Regions from separate parts of the Polaromonas sp. P1_F9 genome, predicted to be linked through region 2. Evidence: riboswitches for the same ligand, from Rfam matches in the RefSeq annotation. Region 2 holds a riboswitch; the other holds the start of a gene.
The links. Region 2 has a riboswitch for glycine ahead of gcvT (glycine cleavage system aminomethyltransferase GcvT). Riboswitches for the same ligand answer to the same signal wherever they lie in the genome.

Region 1 (5,395 bases), on a different contig from region 2:
CTTATGTGGACATCGAGAGTTCCTGCAACCCCGGCAAGCTGGACATCGATTTCGTGGCGAAGAACATGGACAGGCTCAACATTGGCCTGATGGCTCTGTCGGCGGATATAGGCCAGGGCGAGTTTAAAAAGGGCGTGCGCTTCAACGCCCTGTCGGAAAAACTGGTTGCAGCCTATCCGGACCGCTTTATCCCGGTGGGCAACGGCGGCCAGCCGCCGGCGCTGACGGAAGCGCCCACCGAATTCATGGACGGCCAGGAGGCGGCCATCGAGAAACGGCAAATCATGTGCCTGGGCGAGTATGAGTTTCGCCACTACCCGTCGCCACGGCAGGTCAAACACGGCATGGGGGACGACCGCGATGTCCAGATCCCCATTGACGGCCCCGTAGGCCACCGCGTCTTCGCGCTGAGCGAAAGAACCGGCGTCGCTTTCCAGATCCACTATGAAATCGAGGACGACTTGCTGACGCCGCTGGAGGCCATGCTGGCGCAGTACCCCAAGGCCAAAGTGGTCTGGTGCCATCTGGCGCAAATCCGCTACATCGAGCGGGCCACGCGTTACAACGCGGCGTATGTGGACGGCCTGATACGGCGCTTCGCCAACCTGCATTTCGACACGGCTTTCGGCGACTCCGCTTCAATCTATCCCCTGAGCAACCAGCGGCATGCGCGCGTCTGGGGCAGCGACGGCGGGCTGGCCCGTGAATGGCGCGACTTGATAGTCGCCCATCCGAAACGCTTTCTGTCGGCGCTAGATCTGGGCGGAGACCGGATGGACCGCATGGTGTCCTATGACCAGAAGCACCGCTATTTCCTGCAGCAGCTGCCGGAGAATGTCCGGCATCAGGTCGCGTACCGCAATGCCTGGTCGCTGCTGTTTGGCGAAGAATTTGCCTGAAGAAACACACGGAGGTAAAGCGATGAAACACAATTTCGTTTTGGTGCACGGCGCCTGGCACGGCGGCTGGTGCTGGCGGCGGGTGGCGCAGGCACTGCAGCTGGACCACCACAAGGTGTTCACGCCGACACTGACCGGCCTGGGCGAGCGCGCCCATTTGCTCTCACCCACGATCAACCTGGACACGCACATCAACGACGTGATCAACCTGATCGAGGCGGAAGAGTTGCATGAGGTGATTCTGGCGGTGCATTCCTATGCCGGCATGATCGGCACGGCCGTCGCCGACCGTATGCCCGACCGCATCAAGCATCTGGTGTATGTGGATGCGGTGGTGCCCAAACCCGGCGAGAGCTGGAGCAGCACGCAGGCCAGCGCCACGCAGCAGCAGCGCATGGCGGCGGCGCAGGCTTCACCCAGCTTCAGCTTTCCGGCGCCTGACCCAGAGGTGTTCGGCCTGCACGATGCCGACCGTGAATGGGTGAAGCGCCGGCAGACACCGCACCCCGGCAACACCTACCAGGCACCGCTGCAGTTTGACATGCAGCGCGTAGCCGCAGTGCCGCGGACTTTTGTCAGCTGCACGCAGCCCGCCCTGGCCACCATCGAACCCAGCCGGCTGCGTGTGAAAGACCCGAAATTCTGGGATGGTGCGTGGCTGCCAAATTCGCGCGTGGTGGAGATCAAGACCGGCCATGACCCCATGATCAGCGAACCGGCTGCGCTGACGAAGATTTTGCTGGAAAGCGCTGAATGAGCCCGATGGGCCGCCGCCAGTTCACTGCCGTGCTGGCAGCCGGGTTGGCCTTGCCCCAGCTTGCGCTGGCCAAAGACACGGCCTTGCCTGTGCCGGCCTCTTTGCCGGCGGCCGCTGGAATCGCCTTCGCTAAAAATGAACCACTCGTGCTGTTGGTCAGCCTGCCCGGCTGCCCTTTTTGCGAACTGGTGCGGCGCAACTACCTGTTGCCGGCGCAGCGTGACGGTAGCCTGCACGCCTGGCAGCTCAACATCAGCGACCACACGACACCGTTGACCGGCTTTGACGGCCAGGTGACGACAGCCGCCGCCCAGGTTGCGGCATGGAAGGCCGGTTTCACCCCTACGGTGCTGTTTTTGGGCCCAGCCGGGCAAGACCTGGCGGAACGGCTGGTTGGCCTGGCGTCTACCGACTTTTATGGCGCCTACCTGGAAGAACGGCTGGCACAGGCGCGCAAAGCTGTGCTGGCTCTCAGGTAAATGAAATGCGGGCCGCCAAATTCGCAGGCGTGGGGATTTCTGGTTGCTATTGTTTTAGTAGCTACTCGCGCCCGTTCTTATTGGGCTGAAGGCCTTTTTCATGTTCAAAAACGCCTTAAAAATGGCCCCACAAAGGATTCTGGCGTGCCGCGCAGTGTTTTTCGCCCCTGTACAACAACCTGCCAGCCGTCACCCGCATGACTGACGAGGAATCGCTGCTTGCCGCTATCCACGAGGAAGTGGTCTTGCAGGCCTACAACCCGGCCTGGCCCCTGCAGTTTATGGCTGAGCGGGACCGCCTGCTTGCGCTCTCCCCTCAGCTGCCGGCCCGCCTGATCGACATCCAGCACATCGGCAGCACGGCCGTGCCCGGTCTGGCGGCCAAGCCGGTGATTGACATGCTGGCCGGTGTGGAATCAATGGTGGCGGCTGAAGCGCTTCTGGCGCCGCTGTGCGCCAACGGCTACACGACCTCCGCTGAATTCAATGCCTCGCTGTCTGACCGCAAATGGCTGATGCGCTGGGCAGAAGGGCGGCGCACGCATCATCTGCACTTGGTGGTGCACGGCGGCGAGGTGTGGGCGCAGCGCCTGCGTTTTCGCGACGCCCTGCGTTCGGACCCGGCGCTGTCGGCGCGCTATGCCGCGCTCAAGGCGGAACTGGCGGCCAGGCACCCGGGTGACCGCGAGGCCTATACCGATGCCAAGGCCGCGTTTGTGAACGCAGCGAGCGAAGGCTGAGCCTCCCTGCTTCCTACTATTAAGCCGCTGAATCAACCCGCTAGACCTGTACTGAACGCCCTATTCACGCTTGGCAAAACAGGCTTCGGTGGTAAATTCAAACCCGTTCAAGCAGGAGAGCGCTGCCCCACAAGGCAGCCACCGAAGGCGCAAACTTCCATAATCGCTCAGGTCCCGTACTGCCCGGAACACACAGCCGTCTGGAGAGACGCCGCACGCAAGGTGCAGCGCACCGAAGGAGCAAAGCCGAGGCCTTTCATCGACATGGAAGCTGCGGCTGAATCTCTCAGGTAACAAGGACAGTGGAAGCGGCCGCAAGCATGCTGATAGGTATTGGCTTGGCGGTTGCCACGATTCTTCCGATTCAACAGCAACCCCTGGCACGGCGCTTGCGCTACTGCAATGTTCTGCTTGAATGAAAAGGATTCGCCATGAAAGTCATGGTTTTGGGGGCTGGTGTCACGGGTATCACCACGGCCTGGTATTTGGCGCAACGCGGCCACGAGGTGACGGTGGTAGAGCGCCGCAACGCGGCCGCGATGGAAACCAGTTTTGCCAACGGCGGGCAAATATCCGTGAGCCATGCGGAGCCCTGGGCCAACCCGGGTGCACCGCTCAAGGTGTTGCAATGGCTGGCGCGTGAAGACGCACCGCTGCTCTTCAGGCTGCGCGCCGATGTGAACCAGTGGCTGTGGGGGCTGGAGTTTTTGCGCAACTGCACGCCAGCGCGCACGGCACAAAACATCAAGCAGATCGTGAACCTGGGCATGTACAGCCGAGGCGCGCTGCAAAAACTGCGCGCCGAACTGGGCCTGCTGTACAACGCGCAGACCAAGGGCATCCTGCACTTCTATACCAGCCAGGCCGAGTACGACGCCGCGCAGGAGCCCGCGCGCATCATGCGCGAGCACGGCTGCGAACTCGACATGAAGACGGCCGACGAGTGTGTGGCGATTGAGCCCGCGCTGGCGCAATGCCGCGGCAGCATCGTGGGCGGCAGCATGACGCCCAGCGATGAATCGGGTGACGCCCGCGCGTTTACCGCCGCGCTGGCCGCGCGCTGCGAACAGGCCGGTGTGAAATTTTTGTACAACACCACGGTGCTGGGCCTGGATGCCGCAGAGGGGCAACTGAACGGCGTGCAGGTGGCGATGGGCAGCGGCGAGGCCGGCGGCAAGGTCGAGATGCTGAAAGCCGATGCGTATGTGATGTGCCTGGGCGCCTTCAGCGCGCAGTGGGCCAAGGTGCTGGGGCAAAGCCTGCGCATCTACCCGGCCAAGGGTTATTCGGTCACGCTGCCCGTGATCAACGAGGCGGCGTCGTACCAGGTCAGCCTGACGGATGACGAGTACAAGCTGGTGTTCTCGCGTTTTGGCAACCGCTTGCGCATTGCCGGCACGGCCGAGCTCAATGGCTACAACACCGACCTGAATCTGGTGCGCTGCAACGCCATCGTGCGCCGTGTAAAACAACTCTTTCCCGACATGACGGACGGCGAGGGCGCGCAGTTCTGGACGGGCCTGCGGCCGGCCACGCCGAGCAACGTGCCTTACATCGGCAAAAGCAAGGCCTCCAATGTCTTCCTCAACACGGGCCACGGCACGCTGGGCTGGACGCATGCCTGCGGCTCGGGCGCGGCAATTGCGGACATCGTGAGCGGGCGCGTGCCGGAAGTCGACTTTGCGTTTACCGGGATGGCGGCGCCGGGGCGTGTGATGGCATTGCCGGGGATGGCGAAGGCCTGAACCCGCGCCGCCGCAAGCGCCCCCCGAGAAGAGACGCGCAAGTTTGGGCGTCTCACCCTTTTCTGCTCAAAACCGCCAGCCGAGCCCCACACCCAACAACATCGGGTCGGCCTTGAACGTGCCGATGTTGGCGCCGCCCGCGGACACGTCGGTGCGGATGTAGACCTTCTTCAGGTCGAAGTTCAGGGACAGCTGCTTGCCGAGGGGAATGTCCACGCCGACCTGCAGCGCCGGGCCCCAGCTGTTGCGTTTGATGTCCACGCCAGCCGGCAGGCTGACCGCACTGAAGCGGGTGTAGTTGACGCCCGCGCCGACATAGGGCTTGAAGGCGCCCGCACCCAGCGAGTCGAAGTGGTATTGCGCCATCAGCGTGGGAGGCAGGTGCTTGAAGCTGCCGATGGCTGTGCCGCGGGCCGACAGCGTGTGCTTTTGCGGAACCGTCAGCACCAGCTCGACCGCGAAGTTGGGGTTGAAGAAATAGCTGATGTCGAACTCGGGCATCCACTTGTTGTTGATGGCCAGCCCGAGGCCGGTGCTGTCACCGTTGGCGCTGTCAAGGTGGACGGCGCGGGCACGGACCAGCCAGGGGCCTTCAGCGGTTTGGGCAAAAGCAGCACCCGACAAAACGGTGCAGACGGCAGCGGCGACAATGATTTGCTTTTTCATGGGTAAGTAACAGAAGAGACGGGAACATTCCCGTCATTGATTGGAGCCGTACGGCCCGTTGGGCGGCTTGATCTGGCGCAAATGCGGCCCAGCCGTCAACGCAATCAGC
Region 2 (5,395 bases):
GCTGTGCACCATGGCGCAGAGCTCTTTTACCTGGGTTTCGAACACGCCATGCGTGCTGGGGTAGGTGATCATCACGCAGGCGAGGTTGGCGCTGTGCTTCTCGCACTTGGCCTTGAGGTCGGCCATGTCGACATTGCCCTGCGCGTCGCAGGCAGTGACGACGACGGTCATGCCCACCATCTGGGCGCTGGCCGGGTTGGTGCCGTGGGCCGACGATGGAATCAGGCAGATGTTGCGATGACCCTGGCCTTTGGCTTCATGGAAGGCCTTGATGACCAGCAGGCCCGCGTATTCACCTTGCGAGCCGGCGTTAGGCTGCAGGCTGATGCCGGCATAGCCCGTGGCCTGGCACAGCCAGTCGCGCAGCTGCTTGTCGAGTTCCGCGTAACCCTGCAGCTGGTCTGCGGGGGCGAAGGGGTGAATGTTGGCGAACTCTGGCCAGGTGATGGGGATCATCTCGCTGGTCGCGTTGAGCTTCATGGTGCAGCTGCCCAGCGGAATCATGCTGCGGTCCAGTGCGAGATCCTTGTCGCTCAGCATGCGGATGTAGCGCAGCATGCCGGTTTCGGAGTGGTGGGTGTTGAACACCGGGTGCGACAGGAAGGCGCTGGTGCGGCGCAGGTCGGCGGGGATCAGGGATTCAACACCTTTTTCAAAGGCGCTGACCACCGGCACGGTCTGGCCGGGCCTGGCGAAGAACGACCAGAGCAGTTCGATGTCCTTGCGGCTGGTGGTCTCGTCCAGCGACACGCCGAGGTGATTATTCAAACGGAATCGCAGGTTGGCGCCCGCCGAACGTGCGCGGTCAGCTATCAAATTGGTAGCATCACCGGTTTTTACCGTGACGGAATCAAAGGCGCCGGTGTTGGTGATGTCGTAACCCAGCGCTTGCAGGCCTCGCACAAAGATGGCCGTGTAGGCCGCCACGCGCTCAGCGATGCGCTTCAAGCCTTGCGGGCCGTGGTAGACCGCATACATGCTGGCAATCACGGCCGGCAGAACCTGCGCGGTACAGATGTTGGAAGTGGCTTTCTCACGGCGGATGTGTTGCTCACGGGTTTGCAGCGCGAGGCGGTAGGTCGGGTTGCCGTGGCTGTCGACAGTGACACCGACGAGGCGGCCGGGCAGCGAGCGCTTGAATTCGTCGCGGCAGGCAAGGTAAGCCGCGTGCGGCCCACCGTTACCCATGGGCATGCCAAAGCGCTGGGTGTTGCCCAGCACAATGTCGGCGTCCCATTCACCGGGCGGGGTCAGCAGCGTGAGCGCCAGCAGGTCGGCCGCCACGCACAGGGCTGCGCCGTCGACATGTGCCTGGCCGGCCAGCGGGCGCAGGTCATGGATGCTGCCGGTGGTGGCGGGATATTGCGCCAGCACGCCGAAGTAATTGCCTTCGGCCATCAACTGCGGCACCGTGACGGCGGCCGTGCTGACCTTCACCTCGATGCCCAGCGGTTTGGCGCGGGTTTGAATTACTTCAATGGTCTGTGGATGGCAGTCGCCCGCCACGATGAAGGCGTTGCTCTTGCTTTTCACGCTGCGCTTGGCCAGGGTCATGGCTTCGGCGGCGGCGGTGGCTTCGTCGAGCATGGAGGCGTTGGCGATCGGCATGCCGGTCAGGTCGCAGACCATGGTCTGGAAGTTGATCAGCGCTTCCATGCGGCCCTGCGATATCTCGGCCTGGTACGGCGTGTAAGCCGTGTACCAGGCGGGGTTCTCGAGGATGTTGCGCAGGATCACGCCGGGCGTGTAGGTGCCGTAGTAGCCCTGGCCGATGAAGTTCTTGAACACCTGGTTCTTGGCCGCAATGGCCTTGAGCTGCTTGAGTGCGGCCGCCTCCGTGACAGGCGCCGGGATGGCCATGGCGGTGTTGCGTGCAATCGAGCGCGGAACGATGCCTTCCACCAGCGCGCGCCGCGAAGCCGAGCCCACGATGCTGAGCATGTGGACTTCGTCGGCGTCGTCAATGCCGATATGGCGGGCAATGAATTCGGAAGGATTTTCAAGATCGCCCAAGGGCTTGGCGGATTGCATCAACATGTCGGGTCCCGTGTCAGGCTTGGCAGCCAGGAATCAAAAAAAGTCGGTCAGGAAATCAGGCGGCGAAGGCTGTGTAACGGGTTTCGTCCATCAGTGCGTCAAGCTGTGAAGGGTCAGATAACTTGACCTTGAAGAACCAGCCGGCACCCATCGGGTCGCTGTTGGCAAGCGATGGGTCGTTCTTCAGGGCTTCGTTGATTTCGGTCACTTCGCCGCTCAGGGGCATGTACACGTCGGCCGCGGCCTTGACGGACTCGACAACACCTGCGGTTTCTTTCTGGGCGAAGGCGGTGCCGACAGCCGGCAGGTCCACAAACACCACATCGCCCAGTGCGTCCTGTGCGTGTACGGTGATGCCGACGGTGGCAACGTTGCCTTCGATCTTGACCCATTCGTGGTCTTCGGTGTATTTGACGGTCATGAGGTTCTCCTGGGTTGAGTGGCGGGGTGAAAAAAATGGAGTGACAGCTTCAGGGGCTAGCCGCGGTAGTAGCGGGCGGGAACAAAAGGCATGGCGGCGACTTCCATGGGTACGGCCTTGCCGCGCACCATCGCGTTCACGCGCGTGCCCAGCGCAGCGAATTCAGGTTTGACATAGCCCATGGCCACCGGCTGGTTGATCGTGGGGCCCAACAGGCCGCTGGTGACCTCGCCGATGACTGTGCCATCGGTGCTTTGCAACTCGGCATGGTCACGCACCGGCACGCGCTCCAGCGCCACCAGGCCGACGCGCTTGCTCATTAGCAAGGCGGGGTCAGCCAGTTGCGCCAGGATTTTGTCCGCGCCCGGGAAACCGCCGGCACGTGCGCCGCCGATCCGGCGAATCTTTTGCATGGCCCAGTTGAGGTTGGCTTCCACCGGCGTGGTGGTGATGTCGATGTCGTTGCCGTAGAGGCACAGGCCCGCTTCCAGCCGCAGCGAGTTGCGCGCGCCCAGGCCAATGGGCTTGACCTCGGGCTGCGCGAGCAGTGCGCGTGCAAGTGTGTCGGCTTGCGAAGCCGGCACCGAGATTTCAAAGCCGTCTTCGCCGGTGTAGCCGCTGCGGGTGATGAAGCAATCGCAGCCGGCCACGTCGAATCGTCCGCCGGTCATGAACACCAGCCTCTCGACACCCGGGGCCAGCCGCTGCAAGGCAGTGACGGCCTGCGGGCCCTGCAGCGCCATGAGCGCCATCTCCGGCATGGGAATGACTTCGCAGCGTGAGCCGATTTTGGCTTTGACGTGTGCGATATCGCCCACCTTGCAGGCGCCGTTGACGATGACAAAGAGGTCGCCGCCGTTGGCATAGTCGCGGTTGAAGAACATCAGGTCGTCGATGATGCCGCCGTCGTCGTTGAGCAGCAGGCCGTAGCGCTGCTTGCCGGCGGGCAGGTCGATCACATCCACCGGGATCAGCGACTCAAGCGCGGCTGCCGCATCAGCGCCCACCAGGCGCAACTGGCCCATGTGGGACACGTCAAAAAGGCCGGCAGCCTGGCGCGTGTGGTGGTGTTCCGTCATCAGGCCTGCAGGGTATTGCACCGGCATGGAATAGCCCGCAAAAGGCACCATGCGCGCGCCAAGCTCCACATGCAGGTCATGCAAGGGCGTTTTCAGCAGGGTTTCGGGGGCGACGGAAGAGGTGGACGAATCGGACAAGGCATTCTCCGGGGGGGCAAACACGGTCATGGCAAGAACTGGTTCTCAATCCATGGGCTGCCCCTGCTGTCCACTTTACCTGAGAGATTCACCCGGCGATGCAGGCTTGCTCCTTCGGTGGGCTGCCCGTGAAAGGCGGCCTCTCTCCAGTAGGGAACGCCTTGCCACGTGGTGCGCCGCAGGGCGGTTGCCAGTCCTTTTGCCTGAGCGTTCAGTGCGGCCCAAGGGGGTGCCCCCAGGGTGTACGTGCGCCTTCGGCGGTTTTCGCGGGGAAAACTCTCTCCTGACCCGGCAAGTGTAACGGAAGCGGATTTTCAGGCGGCGACGGCCTGGGGCAGCAGCATGGCGATGCGCTCGCTGATGGAGTCGGCGCGCTCGTGGCCCGCGATTTTTTCGATTTCCTCGATCATTTCGCGCGAGGCGCTGAGCATGGTCTCGCGGTCTTTGGCATTGCGCAGCGCTTCGCGAAAGCGCTCGGCCATCTCCGGGTTGCGCCGGGCGAACATGCGTTCGCAGATGTCGAACAGGAACATCCGGGTTGTGGCAAGCGAGCGCTTGCCTTCAAATTGATCGGCAGAGACCTGAATGGCCTGGGTGGTTTCGGGGCTGGGAAAGTTCTGTAACTGCGCCGGCGTTAGTGTTTGGGCGGGTGCAGGCGCAGGGTTTTTTGCCGGCGCGGCCGTCTTGCCGGGATGGGCTTCCAGAAAGCCGTCGCGCAAAAGGCGCAGGGCAATGGCTTCGCCGTCGCCCTCAAACAGCGGGCGGAAGTCCTGGGCAGACTTGCTGCCGTCGGCCATCAGCAGCAGGGTGCGCTCGCGCTGGCCTAGCGTTCTCACGCCGGGCTTGAGCTCGGCACGGGCGCGGTCGGTTTTATGGAGCTGCATGGATTTCATCCTGAAATGAAACCCCGAGCATGGCTGCTGAAAATGACAGCCTCGTGAATTCCGTCCGAAAAGCTATTTTGCGTAGACGAGATCCCGCAGAGCCAGTGACAGCTGCGGGACGTAAGTGACCACCATCAGGCAGGCGAGGATGACCAGTACAAAGGGGATCAGGTGCGTCACGATGCGGTCCAGCGATATCCTGGCAACGGTGCAGGCTGCAAACAGGTTTACGCCGAAAGGCGGCGTGATCATGCCCAGCGCGAGATTGACCACCATCACCAGCCCGAAGTGGACCGGATCTATGCCGAAATGCACAGCCACCGGCGCCAGGATGGGCGCCAGAACAATGATGGCGGCGCTGGTTTCAATGAACATGCCGATGATGAACAGCGCCGCGTTGACGCCCAGCAGGAAGAGGGCGGGCGATTGCAGCACGGCTTCCAGCCAGTGGCCTATGGCATCCGGCACGCCGGCCCGCGTGATCAGGAAGGCGAACAACCCGGCATTGGCGATGATGAACATGATCACGGCACTGGAGAGCACCGATTTGCGCAGGATGACGTACAGGTCGGCCAGCTTGATCTCGCGGTAGATCACGATGCCCACGACCAGCGCATAAAACACCGCCACGGCAGAGGCTTCGGTCGGTGTGAAAATTCCGCCGTAAATCCCGCCGAGAATAATCACCGGCATCAGCAGCGCCCAGCCTGCCTGCCAGGTCGCCTTGCCAAAGCTCAGGCGGCCGTCACCGTCCTGTTTGCCCCAGCCCTTCCAGCGGCAGTACAAGTGGACGAACAGCATCAGTGCGCCACCGATCAGCAGCCCCGGGCCGAAGC

Region 1: another riboswitch for glycine. It lies ahead of AC1DYR_RS21765 (D-amino acid dehydrogenase); the one in region 2 lies ahead of gcvT (glycine cleavage system aminomethyltransferase GcvT).

What each region holds. Positions count from the first base shown of each region.
Region 1 covers NZ_JBFUBT010000011.1:19,502-24,896, reverse strand. Annotated here, with positions in the region: gene AC1DYR_RS21785 (amidohydrolase family protein) at 1-899, shown strand, start outside; gene AC1DYR_RS21780 (alpha/beta fold hydrolase) at 922-1,656, shown strand; gene AC1DYR_RS21775 (thioredoxin domain-containing protein) at 1,653-2,135, shown strand; gene AC1DYR_RS21770 (GrpB family protein) at 2,333-2,875, shown strand; glycine riboswitch at 3,066-3,187, shown strand; gene AC1DYR_RS21765 (D-amino acid dehydrogenase) at 3,307-4,620, shown strand; gene AC1DYR_RS21760 (OmpW/AlkL family protein) at 4,687-5,286, opposite strand.
Region 2 covers NZ_JBFUBT010000001.1:688,266-693,660, reverse strand. Annotated here, with positions in the region: gene gcvP (aminomethyl-transferring glycine dehydrogenase) at 1-2,037, opposite strand, end outside; gene gcvH (glycine cleavage system protein GcvH) at 2,093-2,458, opposite strand; gene gcvT (glycine cleavage system aminomethyltransferase GcvT) at 2,515-3,705, opposite strand; glycine riboswitch at 3,732-3,835, opposite strand; glycine riboswitch at 3,855-3,971, opposite strand; gene AC1DYR_RS03195 (hypothetical protein) at 3,990-4,559, opposite strand; gene AC1DYR_RS03190 (TRAP transporter large permease) at 4,632-5,395, opposite strand, start outside.